2 regions of the Streptococcus gingivalis genome follow, and region 2 is predicted to be linked to the other one. Evidence: predicted binding sites of a transcription regulator. Region 2 holds the regulator's gene; the other holds the start of a gene.
What was found. Region 2 encodes HrcA, which represses chaperone genes, less so after heat shock. Its sites were predicted from a motif close to TTAGCACTCNNNNNNNNNGAGTGCTAA; they were not measured.

Region 1: groES (co-chaperone GroES) is a predicted target of HrcA. The motif match lies at 2,326-2,352, and genes of this name have one in related genera.

The regions. Positions count from the first base shown of each region.
Region 1 is NZ_JAYKTO010000001.1:1,261,839-1,272,754, forward strand. It holds gene groL (chaperonin GroEL) at 375-2,000, opposite strand; gene groES (co-chaperone GroES) at 2,022-2,303, opposite strand; gene SM122_RS06200 (hypothetical protein) at 2,433-2,726, opposite strand; gene SM122_RS06205 (PTS system mannose/fructose/sorbose family transporter subunit IID) at 2,828-3,682, opposite strand; gene SM122_RS06210 (PTS mannose/fructose/sorbose/N-acetylgalactosamine transporter subunit IIC) at 3,666-4,508, opposite strand; gene SM122_RS06215 (PTS system mannose/fructose/N-acetylgalactosamine-transporter subunit IIB) at 4,565-5,059, opposite strand; gene SM122_RS06220 (PTS sugar transporter subunit IIA) at 5,074-5,511, opposite strand; gene SM122_RS06225 (ABC transporter substrate-binding protein) at 5,652-6,950, opposite strand; gene SM122_RS06230 (response regulator transcription factor) at 6,947-7,630, opposite strand; gene SM122_RS06235 (sensor histidine kinase) at 7,636-8,952, opposite strand; gene SM122_RS06240 (substrate-binding domain-containing protein) at 8,952-9,935, opposite strand; gene SM122_RS06245 (single-stranded DNA-binding protein) at 10,124-10,519, opposite strand; gene ytpR (YtpR family tRNA-binding protein) at 10,621-10,916, opposite strand, start outside.
Region 2 is NZ_JAYKTO010000001.1:1,105,029-1,115,944, reverse strand. It holds gene SM122_RS05515 (rhomboid family intramembrane serine protease) at 1-306, shown strand, start outside; gene SM122_RS05510 (VanZ family protein) at 451-1,572, shown strand; gene SM122_RS05505 (ACT domain-containing protein) at 1,856-2,122, shown strand; gene SM122_RS05500 (PFL family protein) at 2,141-3,478, shown strand; gene SM122_RS05495 (histidine phosphatase family protein) at 3,560-4,249, shown strand; gene SM122_RS05490 (histidine phosphatase family protein) at 4,373-5,074, shown strand; gene SM122_RS05485 (M15 family metallopeptidase) at 5,058-5,837, shown strand; gene hrcA (heat-inducible transcriptional repressor HrcA) at 6,005-7,039, shown strand; gene grpE (nucleotide exchange factor GrpE) at 7,064-7,588, shown strand; gene dnaK (molecular chaperone DnaK) at 7,831-9,654, shown strand; gene SM122_RS05465 (DJ-1/PfpI family protein) at 9,824-10,456, shown strand; gene dnaJ (molecular chaperone DnaJ) at 10,723-10,916, shown strand, end outside.

The DNA.
Region 1 (10,916 bases), 160 kb from region 2:
CAACGAAATCGAATTCTAACGAATTACCGATTTCTGTCCCACTCTCTTTGAGCTAGTAAGACGATTAGCCAGGCCGCAACATAGTGGCTACTATCCAACGATGAGAGGTATAGCCTCAATCGTGTAACAGTTACGACAGAAAATAAAGAAGGCCTATAACGCCTTCTTTATTTTCTTAGTAAGACACTTCGGCAAGGCACCATGGTGCTTGCCATAACAATAAATGCACCTGATAAATTAACCAAGGGGTTACGACGTGAAAAGGGAGGAACGATATTTTCCTCCCTTTGAGCTAGTAAGATGATTAGGTAGGCCGCAACATAGCGGCTACCGTCCAATGATTCGGTGCTTTAGCACCAATCATTGGTATCAGGTTACATCATCCCCCCCATCATGCTTGGATCCATTCCTGGTCCTGCTGGGGCTGCTGGTTCTGGTTTGTTGGCTACGACTGCTTCGGTCGTCAAGATCAGACTCGCTACGGAAGCGGCGTTTTGAAGGGCTGAACGGCTCACCTTCACTGGGTCGATGATTCCTGCATCAATCATATTCACCCATTCACCTGTTGCAGCATTGAAACCTGTTCCGACTTCGGCATTTTTCAAGCGATCAATCACAATAGATCCTTCGTAACCGGCATTGTGGGCAATTTGGCGCACCGGCTCTTCCAAGGCACGAAGAACGATATTGCGTCCGGTCGCTTCATCTCCTTCTAATTCAAGGGCTGCGACTGCAGAGATGACATTGACAAGAGCTGTACCACCTCCGGCAACGATCCCTTCTTCAACGGCTGCGCGAGTCGCATTAAGGGCATCTTCGATACGGAGTTTCATTTCTTTCAATTCTGTTTCTGTTGCAGCACCGACCTTGATTACGGCAACACCACCAGACAATTTAGCCAAACGTTCTTGTAATTTTTCACGGTCAAATTCAGAGGTTGTGGTTTCGATTTGTGACTTGATAACCGCAACACGGTTAGCGATCGCTTCTGGGTTACCAGAACCTTCGACAATGACAGTACTGTCTTTATCGACTGACACTTTAGCTGCTTGACCAAGTGCTTCAATGGTTGCATCTTTCAATTCCAAACCAAGATCGTCTGTAATGACTGTACCACCAGTCAAGATGGCAATGTCTTCTAGCATGGCTTTGCGGCGATCACCAAATCCTGGTGCCTTAACAGCTACGACATTAAAGGTACCGCGGATCTTGTTCAAGACAAGTGTTGGAAGAGCTTCGCCATCGACATCATCTGCGATGATCAAGAGTGGACGGTTGCTTTGAAGAATGCTTTCCAACAATGGCAAGATTTCTTGGATATTTGAAATCTTCTTGTCAGTGATCAAAATGTATGGATTTTCAAGGTCTGCCACCATCTTTTCATTATCAGTGACCATGTATTGTGAGAGGTAACCACGGTCAAACTGCATGCCTTCAACGACTTCCAGTTCTGTCTCCATTCCACGAGATTCTTCAATCGTGATGACCCCATCTTTGCCAACTTTTTCCATGGCTTCAGAGATGTACTCACCGACTTTTTCAGAACGAGAAGACACAGCAGCTACTTGAGCAATCGCTTCCTTGCTTGATACTGGGATCGCATTGTTTTTCAAAGCTTCTACTGCTGTTGCAACAGCGGTCTCAATCCCACGGCGGATGCCAATTGGGTTAGCACCTGCAGTAACGTTTTTGATCCCTTCACGGACGATGGCTTGGGTCAAAACCGTTGCGGTCGTTGTACCGTCACCTGCGATATCATTGGTCTTAGAAGCCACTTCTGACACCAATTTAGCACCCATATTTTCAAAATGGTCTTCCAATTCAATTTCTTTTGCGATGGTCACCCCATCATTTGTGATCAAGGGTGAACCAAATGATTTTTCAAGAACCACATTGCGTCCTTTAGGGCCCAACGTAACTTTCACTGTATCTGCTAAGACATCGACACCACGGACCATTGCAGAACGTGCATCAGATGAAAATTTAATATCTTTTGCCATTTCTCTTACCTCTTTCTTCTCTTACTCTACAATTGCAAGAATGTTTGATGTTCCAACGATGGTGTAGGTTTCTTCCCCATCTTTCACTTCAATTCCTGCATGGCTTTCAACCAAAACGTGGTCTCCTGCTTTTACAGCTGGAGCAATGAGTTCACCACTTAGGGTACGCACACCTTCACCAACGGCCACTACTTCAGCTGTTTTTGTATCAGCCTTGCTCGCACCTGCGAGGACAAAACCTCCAACAGTCTGTTCTTTTTCTTCTACTTTTAAGACCACACGGTCTCCTAATGGTTTTAACATGTTCATTCCTCCATACGTGTTTTTAGCACTCTCTATACATAAGTGCTAACTTATGTTTCTATTGTATCACTTGGTCAGAAATAGTCAAGAAAAAAACACCTCAAAAATAGATGAGATGTTTCTAAAATATCAATTTAAAATTGTCAATTTTTGATTGAAATCATCGATCACTTTTTGAAGATTGATCCGCCCACGGTAGATACCATATCCAAAAACAATCATGCCTAAAATTCCAACCAAGGCTAGTAAAATCCCGAGGATCAAGAGTGGGAGGAAACTTTTGTGAAAGAGATAGATCAATACCACACCAATACTGGCAATGATAAAGAGTAAGCTGAACCAACGACCAAGGTTTTCAAGCATGTGGCGTTGGTACTTGATTTCTGTTTCATATCCATTGACAAGTTCTTGTTTTGTAACCATGGGATTCCTCCTGATAAAAATTGAGAATGAAGTGCAAATAAAGGAGGTCAATTCACTTCATTCTCAAAAACTCCTACTAGCAAATTCGTTTTTTCTTTTCCTTAGTATTTAAGATGTGGATCAAAGATACCAAGGGCAACACCGATCAAAGCAACTACAACGAGAAGTAACATAACTTTGTTTGGTGAAATTTTTTTCTTAGACATCAACCACCAGCAAAGAGTGATGAAGGCTGCTGTCAAGAGACCTGGATAAACACCATCGATCTTTTCTTGGATGTTCAAGAAGACTTTTCCTTCAGAATTCTTGAATTGAAGGGCTGTTGTAACAGATACCCAAGTAGCTGCTACGGCACCGATAACCATACCACCGACAACGCTGATCGCTTTACGAAGAGCTTGTCCTTTTGGTCCTACAAGGAATTCAACGGCTTTATCCCCTAATTGGTAACCTTTGAAGAAGGCAAAGCGCATACCAAAGTAGACTAAGAGGTTCCATACGACGATATAGAAGAGGGCACCAGCGACGTTACCACCTTTAGAAAGTCCAAGGGCAATCCCCAAGAGAACTGGGATCAAGGTACCAACGACCAATGAGTCACCAATACCAGCGATTGGTCCCATCAAACCGGCACGCATACCGTTGATGGTTTCGCCATCTACTGCATCTCCGTTTGCACGCGCTTCTTCCAAACCAGCTGTGATCCCTACAACAAGAGATCCAAGTTGTGGTTCAGTGTTGAAGAAGGCCGTATAGGTTTGCATAGCATCCTTTTGTTCTTCTTTTGTGTCATACATTTCTTCTACGATTGGAAGCATAGAAGTCAAGTACCCGAAGGTTTGCATATGTTCTTGAGAGAAACAAGTCAAATGACCATAATACCAATGATGGAATGCTTTTGCTAATGTTTTCTTTGAAATTTTCTTTCTATCAGCCATTTTAAATATCCTCCTCATCATCGTCTAGGTCCACCACTCCGGCTGGAGCAGCTTTCATCGATTTGATCACTTCAAGTTCATAGTAGATTACTGCAAAGATTAATGAAACAACGGCACTGGATACCAAGTTCAATCCGAGAGATTTCGCCAAGGTAAATCCAACAAAGAATGGAATGAAGTCAGTTGCTTCTGTAACAATTTGTTTCAACAAGATGGCAATACCGACACATGGGAGAAGAGCACCGACTGTAAAGAGGGCTTTCATCCAGTAACCATCCATAGGAAGGTATTGTTTCATCAAATCAACCATGTTTTCACCGTATTTGGTGATAATCATTGTTGGAAGGAAAGAGAAGAGGAAGTGAGAGATCCAAGGGTAAACCCAGTCAACTGCGTAGAGTTTTTTGAAGTTTCCTTCTTCAACGGCTTTCCAACCAATGTGTTGCCAAACCAAGTTCATAGTAGCGGTACCGTAGAAAAGAACTGTACCGATTGTCCCAACGGCTGCACCGATTGGAGCTGCAGCTGCGGCGATTCCAGCTTCATCTGTGATGTTATTGGCATGCACAAACAAGATAGCAAGAGGAACACCGATGTAAGAGATGGCACGCACATCGGCAGATACAGTACCACCAGGTGTTACCAAGGCGATATAAACGACTTGAAGGGCAACCCCGACCATAATACCGGTTGTCACATCTCCAAGAATTAAACCTGAAATCAACCCACCGATCAAAGGACGACCGAGTGTATAGTTCCCGATACTGGAACCTCCCATACCAGGCATTGAAGACAAGCTGGCGAAAATACCAAGCAAGATTGCTTGAATCCATGAAATTGTCATAACAAACGCTCCTTTTGTTTGTAAATATATTTACCTAACAGATCAGACTGTTAGTTTTAAAAACCAAATTTTGATTTGAAATCATCCCAATACCCGATAGAAACATCTGGCAACAACTGGAATTTCACCTTGTAGCCTGCTGCTTGAATGGCTTGGAAGGCTTCTGCTTCTTCCTGAGTGATGGATTGGTTATTTCCCAATTTTACAGCTCCAGGACGATCATTTGCAGGGCCTACGATGATTTCTTTAACATCACCTGGGACAAACCCTTGGTCGACCAAAATTTCCTTCATATCGATTGGATTTTTGGTGATCAAGAAGTAACGACTATCTGATTCTGTTACTTTTGCTGATTTTTCTTTAAAGGCTTCCTTTGTCCATACAAAGGTTTTCTTGTCTGATGCGCCTTTGTAAGCTTGAATCAAAACCTTGTTTGATGCTGCTGCATCATTTACGGCAATCAAACCATCACATGGTTTTTCCTTTGCCCAGCGTGTGACTGTTTGACCGTGAATCATGCGGTCATCAATCCGTACAAATGTTACTACCATAAGGTACCTCCCTATTAAATATCGTCATCATCTTCTTCAGCACTTGTGGCTGAAACTTCAAAAGGCTGTAGTGCAGATCGTGCTTCTGATAAGATGGTGGCTGACAAATCGTCTCCATCGAGCACATCCTTCATCACAACTGCCGTCAAGGCCATGGTGAGGTTCATCCCACCAAGGATCAAGGCTCCATCAAGCTTTCCGGCTTCTTCTAGAACCGTGGCTGCAGTGGTTAATGGACTCCCCCCTACAATATCTGCCAAGACCAAAACAGAATCATCAGCTGTCAATCCTGAAATGCTCTCTCTAAAATCAACTGCGAAGTCATCGACTGATTTTCCTTCTTTGAGTCCAACTGCGATGACCTGATCCAACTTGTCACCAGCAAACATGGCTAGTGATGTTTTTAGACCTTCTGCCAGTCCACCATGACTGACCAAAATGAGGTATTTCATTTTTCTACGCCTCCTTTATTTGACTCTATTGTAGACTATTTGAAAGCGCTTTTACATTGTCAAATGTCACATTCCCAATATGACATTTAGCAATAAAAAAATGACATCTGTCACTTGACAAAATGCCATCTTATTTTACTCTAAACTCCTACCTGTAGACTACTTTCAATCTCCCTCTGAATTTGAGGCAAGCGGTTCTCAACATCTTGATCGCGCAAGGCATTGCCAATCAAGTAATCTAACTTTTCTAACAGCTCTTTTGAGACATTTTTCGGGCTACTTTCAACAGCTTGTTCCATGATGCGGTTCAAGGTCTGATTGGTCAAGGAATCCGTCCCAAAATCATCTACCTGCAGAAGGTCTTTACTAGAGCGACTCTTGACTACCTGTGGCATGACAGAGATCCCTTGGGATTGGGCAAAGAGGGTTTGTTGAATGTCTGGATCCTCTGTCAAAACTTGCATCAGTTCCCAAGCCAACTTGGAATGAGAACTTCGAGCTGACATAGCAAAAGAAGTCGTCGTGACCAAGGTTGCCTTGGTCGTTTTTGACTTAGCCGGCATCGGGATACAGGTCCAAGTGAAGTTTGAATATTTAGAAACGTGGTAGGGATAAGGTTTATAGGTCCGATATTGGGCCAAGGTCATGGGATAGAAGGCGACTTTCCCCTGGTCAAAATCTTTAGAACTCACCTTGTAATTTTTATTTAGATCTTCCAATTTTTGCAGAAAAGTCAGAGACTCTTTCACTTCTGGAGCTGTCAGCTTGAGCATGCCACCCTGGAAGAGATGACCTCCATTTGCCGCTAAGGCTTCTTTCCAGGTGTATTCTGTACTTCCAAATTGGTCCAATTGCCCATCCCCATTGGTATCCTTGGTTAGTTTCTTGCAAATCGTATAGAACTCTTCAAGGGTCCAACCTTTTTTGGGAACCGCGATGCCTTCTTTATCCAAGAGATCTTTATTGACACACATCAAAATCGGATTGCTTTCATAAGGTAAGGCATAGGTTTGCCCCTGATAGACACCGGATTCAAATGCAACGGGATAAAAGGCAGCTTGATCTTTTCGATCCATATAGCCGTTTAACTTTTCTAATACGCCTCGCGCTGCTAATAAGGTAAGATCTTGCTCAGAGACCATAAACACATCTGGCGTCTTTCCTGAGACAATCTTTTCAGAGAGCCAGTCTGAATAATCTGACTGCGGAATCCCGTTTTCATACTCTACACGGACGTGGGGATGGGATTTTTCAAATTTTTGAATCGCACGATCCAAGGCATGGGAACGTTGACTGGTCGGCACATCCCAGCTAGAACCTGCATAAACGCCGATATGGAGTACGGTCGGTTGCTGTTTCCACCAATAAAAACCTGCGCTCACACAGAGCACAACAAGGAGACCAATCCCCCAACAAAGATGCTTTCGCTTCAATTTCATTCTGTATTTCCTTTAGAAAAATCACGTCTCGTCACTCCTGTTTGGACTGACCAGATCGCTAATTGCGTTCGATCTCGTAGGTTTAATTTCGCCAAAATCGTTGATAAGTAATTGCGCACGGTTCCTTCTGATAAGAAAAGTTTGGCTGCAATTTCTTTATTGGACTCCCCATAGCCGACTTCTTGGATAATGCGCCATTCCGTCGTGCTCAAATCCTTGACATTGTCCTCATCTACAGCAATAGAGAAGTTGGTTTTGGCCATTTGTGAGAAAATTTGAAAGACTTTACTAGCGATATTCGGGTTGATCATAGCTCCGCCTTGATGCACCACCTTAATCGCTTCATAGAGTTCCTCTGTCGAGGCTCCCTTTAAAAGATAACCTGAAGCACCATACTTGAGTGCACTATAGATAAATTCATCATCATCAAAGGTTGTTAAAATAATAATTTTGATATCTGGGTAGTGTTCTTTGACCTCTTTTGTGGCTAAAACTCCATCCATGCCTGGCATCCGAATATCCATCAAGATCAGGTCAGGATGTGTCTGCGGAATGCTAGACAGGACGTGATTGCCGTCTTCCACTGTGGCCACCACTTCGATATCGGGGTGGGCTGACAAAATAATTTTCAGAGATTCTCGAATCAAGGCCTGGTCATCTGCCACCATTACTTTTATCACCATCTCTATCTCCCTTCTTTATATTTCGGTAAACTGACGCGCGTGAAAAATCCATCGCGGCTTTCAAATTGAAGCTGTCCTCCTAGGATGGAAATTCGTTCCATCATCTGCTTGAGTCCATAGCCATAGGTCAAGGTTTCAAACCCAACCCCGTTGTCCTGCAACTCGATCAGGTAATCTTCTTCATCCTCAAAAAAATGAAGGCTCATCTGACTGGCATGACCGTGGCGAACCGCATTAGTCATAGACTCTTGGATCACACGAAAGATCGTATCTTCAATCATGACGTCCATATCGACATCGACCCATTCATAGTGTAAATCAACCTGCAAATTGGAAAGTGTCTGGTACTCGCGGATCATCTTTTCCAAAGCATCTTTGAGAGTTCGTCCCTCAAGGGCACCTGGACGGAGGCGATTGAGAGAGCCCCTCACATCCTGGATCCCTTCACGAACCACTTCTGATACACTTTTCACCTGCTCTTTTGCCCGATTGGGATCGATATCAATCAAGACCCCAACAGCATCTAAGCCGGCCGAGATCCCTGTTAGCGCGTGTCCCAAGGTATCGTGAATCTCCCGAGCAATCCGCTTGCGCTCTCGATCCTCTGCAATTTTCTCAGACAAGGCCATATAGTTGTTCAACTCCGTATTGACCTTCGAAACCATGGCCAACTCTTCTTCCACTTCGTGGTTTTCCGCAAGAACATTCATAATATAGAACAAAAGCGAAATAATGAAGAGCACCATATTCAAGGCATAGAGGGAATTCTTTAAGAAAAAGGCCAGAATCCGAATGGAGGCAGGATAAAAATGAATATAGACATCAAGAGAAGGTATCGGAAAGAAAAGCGAAAAGACGTCTGAATTGGTCACAAGAAGCATCAAGAAACTCACTAGGATAAACGCAAACCAATACCTGCGGTCTCGCTTGGTATTCAACTCTTTGGAACCATAGAAGATATCTGCAAAAACCAAGAGAATGAGCCCGTTATAAGCAACATTTTGAACCCACATCAAGAGCAACATCAGGAGGATCTCCAGAATGTTCCACTTATCAAAAATGGACCATCGACTCGTTTGAGACCGGTAACGACTCATGGAGATCAAGGCAATTCCAGCAAATAAGAGCGCAGACAACCAAAAAGTTGTAGAGGGCGCAAAAGGAATGCGCTCTAAGCGTTCTACCAATAGAGAAGCTTGTCGTTGGGCAATGATATAGTTGGTTGCTTGAAGATAGATGATGCTGTTGAGCATCACAGCGATAAAATTCACGACCATCAGGATGGCCAAACTGTATCTCACACCTCTAAATTTTCTCATTACTGCCACCCATTCACATCAAAGTGATCGATGTTTTCCTTTGTCATCATTTGAACCGGAATGGTTATCTCTTTTTGGTAGCTCTTCCCATCAGCCATATCTTGGATGACCTCCATCACGCGGTCTCCCATCTTCAACGGAGACTGGGCAACGGTTCCTACGACATCATCTGTCGAGTGCAGCAAGGCTTTCATATCTGGTGAGCCATCAATCCCATAAATCGCAATGGAATGGGTGATTCCTTGCTCCTTGATCGCCGCTAAAGCTCCTATAGCCGATCGGTCATTCAGGGCAACTAGGGTATCAACATTCCCCCCTGACTGCAAGAACTTACGGACAGCGGGCATGGCGATCTCCGTCTGACCCTTGGTTTCTAGTTCCGAGATGATCTCATAAGATCCATGTCCTTTGATGGTATCCTTAAATCCCTGAATCCGCGTATCTGCCGAAACAGTCCCTTTGTGCTCCAAGAGAAGGATCCGAGCATTTGAAGAGCGTTTCATCAACTCTTTCGCAATCAAGACTCCTGCTTGGTAGTTGTCGGAGACAATGCTGGCATCCGGCTTAAAATGCTTGAGCTGGGTATCAACTGCAATGATCTTAATTCCTTGTTTTCTAGCTTTTTTAAGAGCCCTTAAAATCGGCTGACTATCCCCTTTGACCGGATTAATCACAATCACATTTACTTTTTGAGCGCAAAAATCATCGATCTGCTGGCTCTGCCTTTTTTCATCCAATTCCGGATCTCGAACAGATACAAGAGCCCCTCTCTCATCGGCAATCCGACTAATTTCCGAATGAATACTTTTATAGAACTCATTGTTCATGGTCATATAGGTGACACCAATCTTGGTCTGATCCTTGATGCTACTGGTTTGACAAACAGCATAGATCCACAAGAGGAGGCAGGCCACTGGAATCACCAGTAGAACCCGTTTTATCAGCCATTTTAACAGTTCTTTTCTTTCTTCTTTCCTCTTCAAACTCCGTTCCTTTTCTGAAAATTTTGAATATATATTACTTTATTTTACTACTTTTTCAAGAAAAGTGCTGGCTTTTATTGTACAGATGCATATTTTTGATTTATTTTTAAAAGAGTCGTTCCCGAATAAAATCCCTAGCAAGTATCAAAAAAGCTGGTCTATAAACGAACCAGCTTTCTTTTTTGATCCTAAAAGGGAAGATCTTCCTCTTCTAAGATGATATCGGCTAAATCTCCCGTTCCACCATTTTCACGCATCGCTCGCTGAGCGCGGCTCTCTAGCAACTGAAAACTTTGGCAGAGGACCTCTGTCACATACTGCATAACTCCATTTTTCTCGTAGCGGCGCGTCCGAATCTCTCCATCCAAAGAGATCAGGCTCCCTTTGCTAGCATAACTAGCCATGGTTTCAGCCAATTTCCCCCAGACAACGACATTGACAAAATCAGTCTCTCGCTCCCCGTTTTGGTCCTTGTAGCGACGATTGACCGCAACGGTCACTCGGGCAACGGATTTGTCTGTGCTGGTTTTATGCAATTCTGGGGCCGCTACTAGGCGACCGATTAAAATAACTTTATTATACATCATTTACCTCCTATCTATTTATTCGAAAAAATTTCAAAAAATGGAGGTGACAAACCAAAATCAAAAAAATCTAGGATCCAAAACATCCTAGATTCTTCTCTTTATTCGTGCCAGTGACGAGCAGGATCAAAAGGTGTCCCTGCTACTTCTGCGTCATCCAATTCAATAATGCCTCGTTTTTGAGGAGCATTTGGCAAGTGCAATTCGCGCGGACTGCACATCATCCCATAGCTTTTTTCTCCACGAAGGGCCCCTGGGAAAATCAAGCTACCATCCGGCATCATGGCACCTGGAAGAGCGACAATGGTCTTGAGACCCACTCGCGCATTTGGAGCTCCAGCTACGATCTGAACCGTCTTATCTGGTCCAACTGCTACTTGGCAGATATTCAAGTGGT
Region 2 (10,916 bases):
TTTGTGACGGCGACAGTCCTCTCTTCCATCGTTTTTCACTTCTTAACACACGGGCAGGACATTCAGGCAACAGGGATCTCTGCCGTCGGCTATGCCTTTGTGACCGGAGGGGTTATGCTCCTGCCAAACGTGTGGAAAGAATTTTCGCGCACCGTAAAATGGCTTTATCTATTCTTAATTTTCCTATCTGGCCTCATGCTCTTACCAGCAATCACCGGATGGATCTCAACACTATTGCATCTTTCAGGGATTGTGAGTTATCTGTTGGTCTTTATCGGAAGTAAAGGCTTGAAGGGAAAGAGCTAACTATTAAGACGGCTCCTCAGTATGGTTTTCATCGTACTTCCTTGACTCTTCCTCTACCGCGCCGTATAATATTCTATATCAATGAAGAAATCACCTTTTGTCATTGTGCAAAGGGTGATTTTATAACGGTAAAAAGGAGACACAATGGGGTATATCTCTACTATTAAAGCGGCTGTTCAGCTCTTTCCTTTTCTGGCATTTTTGTTGACCTTGCCCTACATGATTTTGAATTATCGAAAATATGGTTCGGTCAATAAATTGCGGGTGCTGATTTTCTATTCTTTTATACTTTACTTGATGACGGTCTATCTGCTGGTGATCTTGCCTCTGCCGGATCCAAGTAAGATTCATACTAGCTACTCGGAAATGGTCAATCTCCATCCCTTTGCTTTTGTAGTGGATTTTTTCCAGGAGAGCCCCTTTGATTTAGCGCAGACTGGTACATGGATTCAAGCCCTTAAGCATCCAACTTTTTATGTGCCTGCCTTTAATGTTCTGATGTTGATTCCTTTTGGGATGTATCTACGCTATTATTTCAAGTGTGGTTTTAAGAAAACGATTCTCCTGACAGCCCTCTTTAGTCTCTTTTTGGAGCTGACCCAGTTATCAGGTCTCTACTTTCTATATCCGGGTCCTTACCGCCTAGCAGATGTCGATGACATTATTCAAAATACCACTGGTGGTGGAGTGGGTTATCTGCTTGGTTGGTTCCTGGTTTGGTTATTGCCGACACGAGATGAAATTGACGAACATTCTTTCCGAGTAGGAACGAGAGTATCTGGTTTCCGGACGGGTCTTGCCTTCTTGATCGACTTTGTGATGCTATCCTTGCTTTACGCGGTAATCGAGCGTTTAGAGACGATTCCTTATGTAGCGGTTTTGGCTGTTTATTTTGGTTTGATTCCCTTGTGGCGGGGCAAAACCTTGGGAATGGCTTTATTGAAATTCCGCCTGCATTTTGACAAGCAAAAATGGCTTCGCACCATCTGGTGGGGAATCCTGGTAGTAGGTTATTTCTATCTGATTCCTCAAGGGTTGTTCTATTTGATTTCGCTCTTGAATAGCGATTTGACGGACAATTCTCTCTTAACCCTGTCCATGATTTTATTGCTCTTCTTTGTGGTTTTATTGTACCTGATTCTCACTCTTGCCATTATCTTGCTTAATCGTCGCTTTCTGTTTGACCGTCTAGCTGGGGCTGAGTATGAGAGTACGGTGCGCGTGAAGAAAGAGCTCTTAAAAGATGAAACTGAATCGTCAAAATAGAGAGAGTGGGACAGAAATCAGTAATTCGTTAGAATTCGATTTCGTCGTCTCACCTCCGCACAGTTGAGTAGGGCTGTAAAAGCTGATGAAATCAGCGTAGTAGAGCCCACTCAACCACTGCGTCTTGTTCGACAATCCAAAAACAATTAAGAGGCTAGGACTTTTGTCCCAGCCTCTTTATTTTTTATGCACGCGGAAAATATACGAACGTTCCCGGTTGAGAAGGGCGATTTTAAGGGGATTGTGCTACAATGGAAGCAAATAGATAGAATGGAGCAGTGAAATGAAAGCAATTATTACAGTCGTTGGTAAAGACCAAAAAGGAATCGTAGCGGGTGTTGCAACGAAAGTGGCAGAATTAGGACTCAATATCGATGATATCTCTCAAACCGTATTGGATGAATACTTTACCATGATGGCGGTTGTATCGTCAGATGAGAAAAAAGATTTCACACAGCTTCGTTCAGAGTTGGAAGAATTCGGTCAGTCTCTGCATGTGAAAATCAATATCCAAAGCGCAGCGATTTTTGATGCTATGCACAATTTGTAAGATAGGGGTTGAGAATTTATGGACATTAAACAGGTAACAGAAACCATTGCCATGATTGAGGAGCAGAACTTCGATGTTCGGACTATCACCATGGGGATTTCGCTTCTAGATTGTATTGATCCAGATATCGATAAGGCAGCAGAAAAAGTCTACAATAAGATTGTGAAAAAGGCTAAAGACTTAGTGGCTGTGGGGGATGAGATTGCAGCAGAACTTGGTATTCCTATTGTCAACAAGCGGGTTTCAGTCACTCCAATTTCTATTATCGGTGCAGCAACGGATGCGACAGATTATGTACCCTTTGCCAAGGCACTAGATCGTGCGGCCAAAGAAGTTGGGGTCAACTTTATCGGTGGCTTCTCAGCTCTGGTTCAAAAAGGCTACCAAAAAGGGGATGAAATCCTCATTAATTCCATTCCTCGCGCCCTTGCAGAGACGGATTTTGTCTGCTCTTCAGTCAATATCGGATCGACCAAGACGGGGATCAATATGACAGCTGTCCGAGATATGGGCCGTATCATTAAAGAAGCATCCCAAGCAGATCCAATGGGGCCTGGTAAGCTCGTAGTTTTTGCCAATGCAGTAGAAGATAATCCCTTTATGGCGGGTGCCTTCCATGGTGTCGGTGAAGCGGATGTTGTCATTAACGTTGGGGTTTCAGGACCAGGTGTCGTCCAACGGGCCATCGAAAAAGTTCCAGGCGCTAGCTTTGATGTATTGGCTGAAACAGTCAAGAAGACAGCTTTCAAGATTACCCGTGTTGGGCAATTAGTGGGTCAAATGGCTAGTGAACGTCTCGGTGTTGAGTTTGGGATTGTAGACTTGTCTCTCGCGCCAACACCAGCTGTTGGAGATTCGGTTGCCCGTGTCCTTGAAGCCATGGGGCTTGAAGTAGTAGGAACCCACGGGACAACCGCAGCCCTTGCCCTGCTCAATGACCAAGTGAAAAAAGGTGGCATCATGGCTTGTAACCAAGTCGGTGGTTTGTCAGGTGCCTTCATTCCTGTCTCAGAAGATGAAGGGATGATTGCGGCGGTCCAATCAGGCCATATCAACCTGGAAAAATTGGAAGCTATGACAGCTATCTGTTCAGTCGGTCTAGATATGATTGCCATCCCGGCTGATACTCCAGATACAACCATTGCGGCCATGATCGCCGATGAAGCAGCTATCGGCGTTATCAACCAAAAGACAACAGCGGTTCGGATCATTCCTTATGGAAAAGAAGGCGATATGTTAGAGCTTGGTGGACTTCTTGGATCTGCTCCAGTGATGAAGGTCAACAAAGCTTCGTCAGCTGATTTCATTGCCCGTGGTGGTCAAATTCCAGCTCCGGTTCATAGCTTTAAAAACTAAGAGAAATCTAGTATAATAGTAGAAAATAGAAAAGTCTGTGATGATGAAACTCCAGACTTTTTTCTTGCAAAAGGAGACAAGATGGCTAAAACAAGATTATTTGTGATTCGTCATGGGAGAACCATGTTTAATACCATTGGCCGTGCTCAAGGCTGGTCAGATACACCCTTGACAGCAAAAGGAGAACGAGGGATTCAAGCTCTAGGAATCGGCTTGCGTGAGTCCGGTTTGGAGTTTACTCGAGCTTATTCCAGCGATTCAGGCCGTGCCATTCAGACCATGGGGATCATTCTTGATGAATTGGGCTTGAAAGACCAGATCCCTTATCGCTTTGACAAACGGATCCGCGAGTGGTGTTTTGGTAGCTTTGATGGGGCCTACGGTGGGGAGCTCTTTCATGGTGTCGTGCCGCGCGTGCTAGATGTAGAAGACTATAAGACTTTGACCTTGGAAGACTTGGCCGATGGAATTTGCCAAGTGGACACAGCAAATTGGGCTGAACCTTGGGAAGTTTTGAAAAGCCGAATCCTAGAAGGTTTTGAAGCCATAGCCAAAGAAGTAGAAGAAAATGGTGGAGGCAATGCCTTGGTGGTCAGCCATAGTTGGACCATTCAGACCTTGGTCTGCTTGATCGAAGGAAAACCAAATCTCAATCTGCCTCTTTCAAACGGTAGTGTTACCCTTGTAGAATACGAAGATGGAGTATTGACGGTTAAGGGGATTGGAGATAGCAGTTACCGTGAGGTCGGTGAAAGCTTGCAAGAATCCTAGTCCATAATGAAAGGCTGACCCCTTGGTCATGGCCTTTTCTTTTTCTCAAAACTTGTAAGAGCTTTCCTACTTTCTTTTTGCAAAAAATGATATAATGAAAGAGATACATACGGAGGTAATAGAATGACAAAAACCAGATTATATATTGCTCGTCATGGAAAAACCATGTTTAATACCATTGGGCGAGCACAGGGCTGGTCAGACACTCCGCTGACAGAAGCAGGAGAGCGTGGGATTAGAGAATTAGGGCTTGGCCTTAAGGAAGCAGGTCTTTCTTTTAAAGAGGCTGTTTCGAGTGATTCTGGTCGAACTATTCAAACCATGGGAATTGTTCTTCAAGAGCTTGGTTTGACAGGGAAAACCCCTTATCATTATGACAAACGGATCCGCGAGTGGTGTTTTGGTAGCTTCGACGGTGCCTATGATGGCGAGCTCTTTATGGGGGTTTTACCCCGTGTCTTTAAGGTCGATGATTTCCATCGGTTGAGTTTAATGGAGTTGGCAGAAGGGATCGTTGAAGTGGATACCACGGGTTGGGCTGAATCCTGGAGCGCCTTGAGTGGCCGAATCTTAGAAGGATTTGAAGCTATTGCAAAAGAGGTAGAAGCAGCTGGTGGTGGGAATGCGATTGTTGTCAGCCACGGCATGACCATTACGACTTTGATTTATCTCATCGATCCGAAAGCAGTCGAAGAATTGGTCTTGGACAACGGAAGTGTAACGGTTTTGGCCTATGAGGATGGCGCCTTTCATATTGAAAAGATTGGAGATCTGTCCTATCGTAAGGTTGGAGCAAAACTCTTAGAGGATGGCCATGACAAATAAGTATAGACGCGCAAGAAAAAAACGTAAGAAATGGTGGCCCTACCTATTGAGTTTCTTTCTTCTTGTGGTCCTTGGATCAGGAATTGGTGCTTACTTGGCTAAACCAAGCTTGTTTTCAGGGCTTCAGTTTTGGAAGGCAAAAAAAACAGCTGTAACGACTCCCTCTTCTTCTAAGAAAAAGAAAGAAAAATCAGATTTACCAGCTGTTTCGACAAAAGACTGGCAGTTGATCTTGGTCAATCGTGACAATGTGAAGCCAGAGTTGAACCCGCAATTGACAGATGTGGATGCTATCAAAGTGGATAGTCGGATTGTAGAACCAACTCGTCAATTTTTAGAAGCGGCTCGAAAAATTGCCCCAGAAGAAACCTTGATATCAGGCTATCGAAGTGTGGCCGAGCAAACAGAGCTCTATAATGAACGTGTTTCGCAACTAGAGGCTAGCGGCCTTTCGCACGAAGAAGCTGAAAAGCAGGTACAGACCCAGGTACAGGTTCCTGGTGCTAGTGAACACCAGACGGGGCTTGCGATCGATATGAGTGTCGAAGCTGGCCAAAGTGATGAGTTGGGCTTGCAGCTGGCTGCCATCGCACCACAATATGGCTTTGTGCTTCGCTACCCAGATGGGAAGAGCAACATCACGGGTGTGAATTTTGAGAATTGGCATTTCCGTTATGTTGGCGTAGAAAATGCTCAGTATATGGCCAAGCATCAGCTAGTATTGGAAGAATATATTCAGCTCTTGAAAAAAGCTGGCAAATAAGAGGAGATTTACTTCTCTAGGTCTTAAGAATGATTTTTAGCACTCTTGAAAAAAGAGTGCTAATTTTTTGGTTTTTTCTCTTGACTTTCTTTTGGATGGGTGTATAATAGAATCATGGTTTAGCACTTGAGTGTTTAGAGTGCTAAATACGAAAGAGAGGTGAGGTCATGGTTACAGAACGTCAAAATGAGATTCTAAATCTTGTCGTCGATATCTTTACCAAGATCCGCGAACCAGTCGGTTCAAAAGCACTGCAAGATGTCATTCAATCTAGTAGTGCGACGATCCGAAATGATATGGCTGCCCTCGAAAAGCAAGGTTTACTAGAAAAAGCCCACACTTCGAGTGGTCGAATGCCCAGCCGAGCTGGTTTTCAATATTTTGTTCAGAACTCGCTGGATCTAGAGTTGATTGATGAGCAAGATGTCTACCAGGTGGTAAAAGCCTTCGATTTCGAAGCCTTTAAGTTAGACGATATCTTGGATGCTACGGCTAAGTTATTGGCCCAGATGACGGGCTACACCGCAGTCATTCAGGATGTTGAGCCGACGCGGCAGCGCTTGACTGGTTTTGAGATTGTTCCATTATCCAACCACGATGCTTTAGCGGTTCTGACCTTGGATGAATCAAAGCCTGTCACCGTCCAGTTTGCCATTCCAAAGAATTTCTTAACCAGTGATTTGGAAATTTTCCATCAGCTGGTTCAAGAACGTTTCATTGGAAATACAGTCTTGGATATCCACTACCGCTTGCGGACAGAGATTCCACAGATAGTACAGCGCTATTTTAAGACGACAGACAATGTCTTGGATCTGTTTGATTATGTCTTCTCGCAACTGTTTCAAGAACTGGTCTTTGTAGAAGGAAAGGTTTCATCCTTAACCTACGCCGATCTTCAGACCTATCAGTTCTTAGATAACCCCCAACACGTAGCTCTGGAGTTGCGAGGGGGAATGCCAGAGGACCAAATGACCCAGATTCTGGTTGCTGAATCCCAAGAGAAGGCTTTGAAAAATGTGACCGTGATTAGTCATAAATTCCTGGTTCCTTATCGTGGGATGGCCCTCATGCATGTGATTGGTCCCGTAGAGATGGATTACAGGCGTGTGATTAGCCTGGTCAATGTTATCGGACGGGTACTGGTCATGAAGTTGACGGATTACTACCGTTACCTCAACAGCAACCATTATGAAGTAAATTAAGATCAAATGAAAGGGGTGTATGCCTTGACAGAAGATATCAAAAAAGAAGACGTGAAAGAAGAGGAAGTTGCCCAAACAACTGAAGAAGTTGTAGAGGAGTCCAACCAACCTTCTGAGTTAGAAGAAGCACATGCGCGTGCCGAAGAATTTGAAAATAAATACCTTCGTGCTCATGCAGAAATGCAAAACATTCAGCGCCGTGCCAATGAAGAACGTCAACAATTACAAAAATACCGTAGCCAAGATTTGGCAAAAGCGATCTTACCATCACTGGACAACCTCGAACGTGCCCTTGCCGTAGAAGGATTGACAGATGATGTGAAGAAGGGCTTGGAAATGGTCCAAGAAAGTTTGGTACATGCTCTGAAAGAAGAAGGAATTGAAGAAATTCCAGCGGACGGAGCCTTTGACCATAACTACCACATGGCCATCCAAACCTTACCTGCAGATGATGAACATCCAGCAGATACCATCGCACAAGTCTTCCAAAAAGGCTACAAACTCCATGACCGCATCCTACGCCCAGCCATGGTAGTAGTATATAACTAGGCTACCTTGTCCGAAACGACACTAAACTATGAAAGAAAGATTAACATTGGTTTGGCTTTGCCAATAGTGAGCGAAGCGAACCAAAGGCGATACTCTTCGCCGTGGCGGTATCTTCGCAAACTTTGAGACCTTAGGCTCAAAGTTTAGTCAAAGAGATTGACGAAGTCAAGCTCTGACGGCGTCGCCACTTAAGAAGAGTATCAAAAAGAAAAAAAGAGAAAAAATAACGAGGAGAAAAACATATGTCTAAAATTATCGGTATTGACTTAGGTACAACAAACTCAGCAGTAGCAGTTCTTGAAGGAACTGAATCAAAAATCATCGCAAACCCAGAAGGTAACCGCACAACTCCATCTGTAGTTTCATTCAAAAACGGTGAAATCATCGTTGGTGATGCCGCAAAACGTCAAGCAGTAACAAACCCAGATACCATCATCTCTATCAAATCTAAGATGGGTACTTCTGAAAAAGTTTCTGCTAACGGTAAAGAATACACACCACAAGAAATCTCAGCTATGATTCTTCAATACTTGAAAGGTTATGCTGAAGATTACCTTGGTGAAAAAGTAACCAAAGCTGTTATCACAGTTCCTGCTTACTTCAACGATGCGCAACGTCAAGCAACTAAAGACGCTGGTAAAATTGCTGGTCTTGAAGTAGAACGTATCGTCAACGAACCAACAGCAGCAGCCCTTGCTTATGGTTTGGATAAGACTGATAAAGAAGAAAAAATCTTGGTATTCGACCTTGGTGGTGGTACATTTGACGTATCTATCCTTGAATTGGGTGATGGTGTCTTTGATGTATTGGCAACTGCAGGGGATAACAAACTCGGTGGTGACGACTTTGACCAAAAAATCATCGACTACATGGTTGAAGAATTCAAGAAAGAAAATGGTATTGACTTGTCAACAGACAAGATGGCGCTTCAACGTTTGAAAGACGCAGCTGAAAAAGCCAAGAAAGACCTTTCTGGTGTGACTTCAACACAAATCAGCTTGCCGTTCATCACTGCAGGCGCTGCTGGTCCTCTTCACTTGGAAATGACCTTGACTCGTGCGAAATTCGATGATTTGACTCGTGACCTTGTAGAACGTACGAAAACTCCAGTTCGCCAAGCCCTTTCTGATGCAGGTTTGAGCTTGTCAGATATCGACGAAGTCATCCTTGTCGGTGGTTCAACTCGTATCCCTGCCGTTGTAGAAGCTGTTAAAGCTGAAACTGGTAAAGAACCAAATAAATCAGTGAACCCTGACGAAGTAGTGGCTATGGGTGCTGCGATCCAAGGTGGTGTGATCACTGGTGACGTCAAAGACGTTGTCCTTCTTGACGTAACTCCATTGTCACTTGGTATCGAAACAATGGGTGGAGTCTTCACAAAATTGATCGACCGCAACACTACAATTCCAACTTCTAAATCACAAGTCTTCTCAACTGCAGCAGATAACCAACCAGCCGTTGATATCCACGTTCTTCAAGGGGAACGCCCAATGGCAGCAGATAACAAGACTCTTGGACGCTTCCAATTGACTGATATCCCAGCTGCACCTCGTGGTATCCCACAAATCGAAGTTACTTTTGATATTGATAAGAACGGTATCGTATCTGTTAAAGCGAAAGACCTTGGAACTCAAAAAGAACAAACAATTGTTATCCAATCAAACTCAGGTTTGACAGACGAAGAAATCGACCGCATGATGAAAGATGCAGAAGCAAACGCTGAAGCAGATAAGAAACGTAAAGAAGAAGTGGATCTTCGTAACGAAGTAGACCAAGCAATTTTTGCGACTGAAAAGACAATCAAAGAAACTGAAGGTAAAGGCTTCGATGCAGAACGTGATGCTGCCCAAGCTGCCCTTGATGAGCTTAAGAAAGCCCAAGAAGACAACAACTTGGATGAAATGAAAGCAAAACTTGAAGCCTTGAACGAAAAAGCACAAGGACTTGCCGTTAAACTCTACGAACAAGCTGCGGCAGCCCAACAAGCTCAAGCAGGAGCAGAAGGCGCAGAAGCAGCAGGAAACGCAGGCGATGATGTCGTAGACGGAGAGTTTACGGAAAAGTAAAACAATCCAGTGGATTGTTTTAGCGGAACCTCCTGAAATAAAGAAAGGTTCCGAGATTTGAGGATTCCTTTAAGCCGAAACTCAATTCAGCCTAACTAGTAAATGATAAAAAGAAATCCAGAGGTTGCAACCCAGCCTCTGTTTTTCGGTAAAATAGAGGATGCTGCCTATGAAAAAAGTACTTTGTATCATTTATCCTAATTTTTCTCTTTATGAGATTACTGCTTTAACGAGTACTTTAGCTCTGTCTTTTGATAGTACGATTGATTATGCCGCTTCAGATCATTCGATGGTGGTCTCTGAGGATGGCTTGCCCTGTCAACCAACGAAAACACTAGATCAAATCTGTATAGAAGAGTATTCTTGTGTGATTTTGCCAGGAATGATCAATATAGGGCATGCTCTACAGGATGAGAAATTGATTTCGTTTTTGAGGGACCTTGGTGAGCAAGATATCTTAATTGCAGCCATTTCTTCAGCGCCTCTTTTATTAGCGAAAGCAGGTCTGTTGAAGGACACGAAATTTACAGGTGGAATTTGGCAAAACTTCTTTGGTTATTTTGAATTTCTTCCACGTGAAAATTTCCAACCCAAACTGGTTGTGCAAGATAAACAGATCATTACGGCTATAGGATTCGCACATCAAGAGTTTGCAAGAAAAGTGATTCTAAGTTTAGGGCTGGCAGAGAATACGGACAACTATTTTAAAGAACAAAACGAGTACTCTGAAGAGGATTTGATATTTACTCTATCAGACCAAGAGTTTGATCAAGTGAAGCGAAGTATAGAAAACAGCCTCTAAAGATTTACATGAAAATTATAGAAAGGAACAAAGAGTGTTCGTAACTGAACACGGGTTCCAAAGTTTCTAACTCAATATAAAAGAAAGGAACTGAACCCGATCTAAATCGTGGTTTGATTCACAACATCAATAGAAAGGAACAAAGAGCGTTCGGGGAATTGAACTCGAGCGGAAAGCTTGGAAATTAGATAAACCGCCTAAGAAATCAGGATTTCTTGTCGGTTTCCTAAATTTCAGTCGCTTTCTGTTCGCTCTTAGTATCTTGTATGAACAATACTGAATTTTATGACCGTTTGGGCGTTTCAAAGAATGCATCTCAAGATGAGATCAAGAAAGCCTATCGGAAATTATCTAAAAAATATCACCCAGATATCAACAAGGAGCCTGGTGCTGAGGAAAAGTACAAGGAAGTTCAAGAAGCTTATGAGACTTTGAGTGACGAGCAAAAACGGGCTGCTTA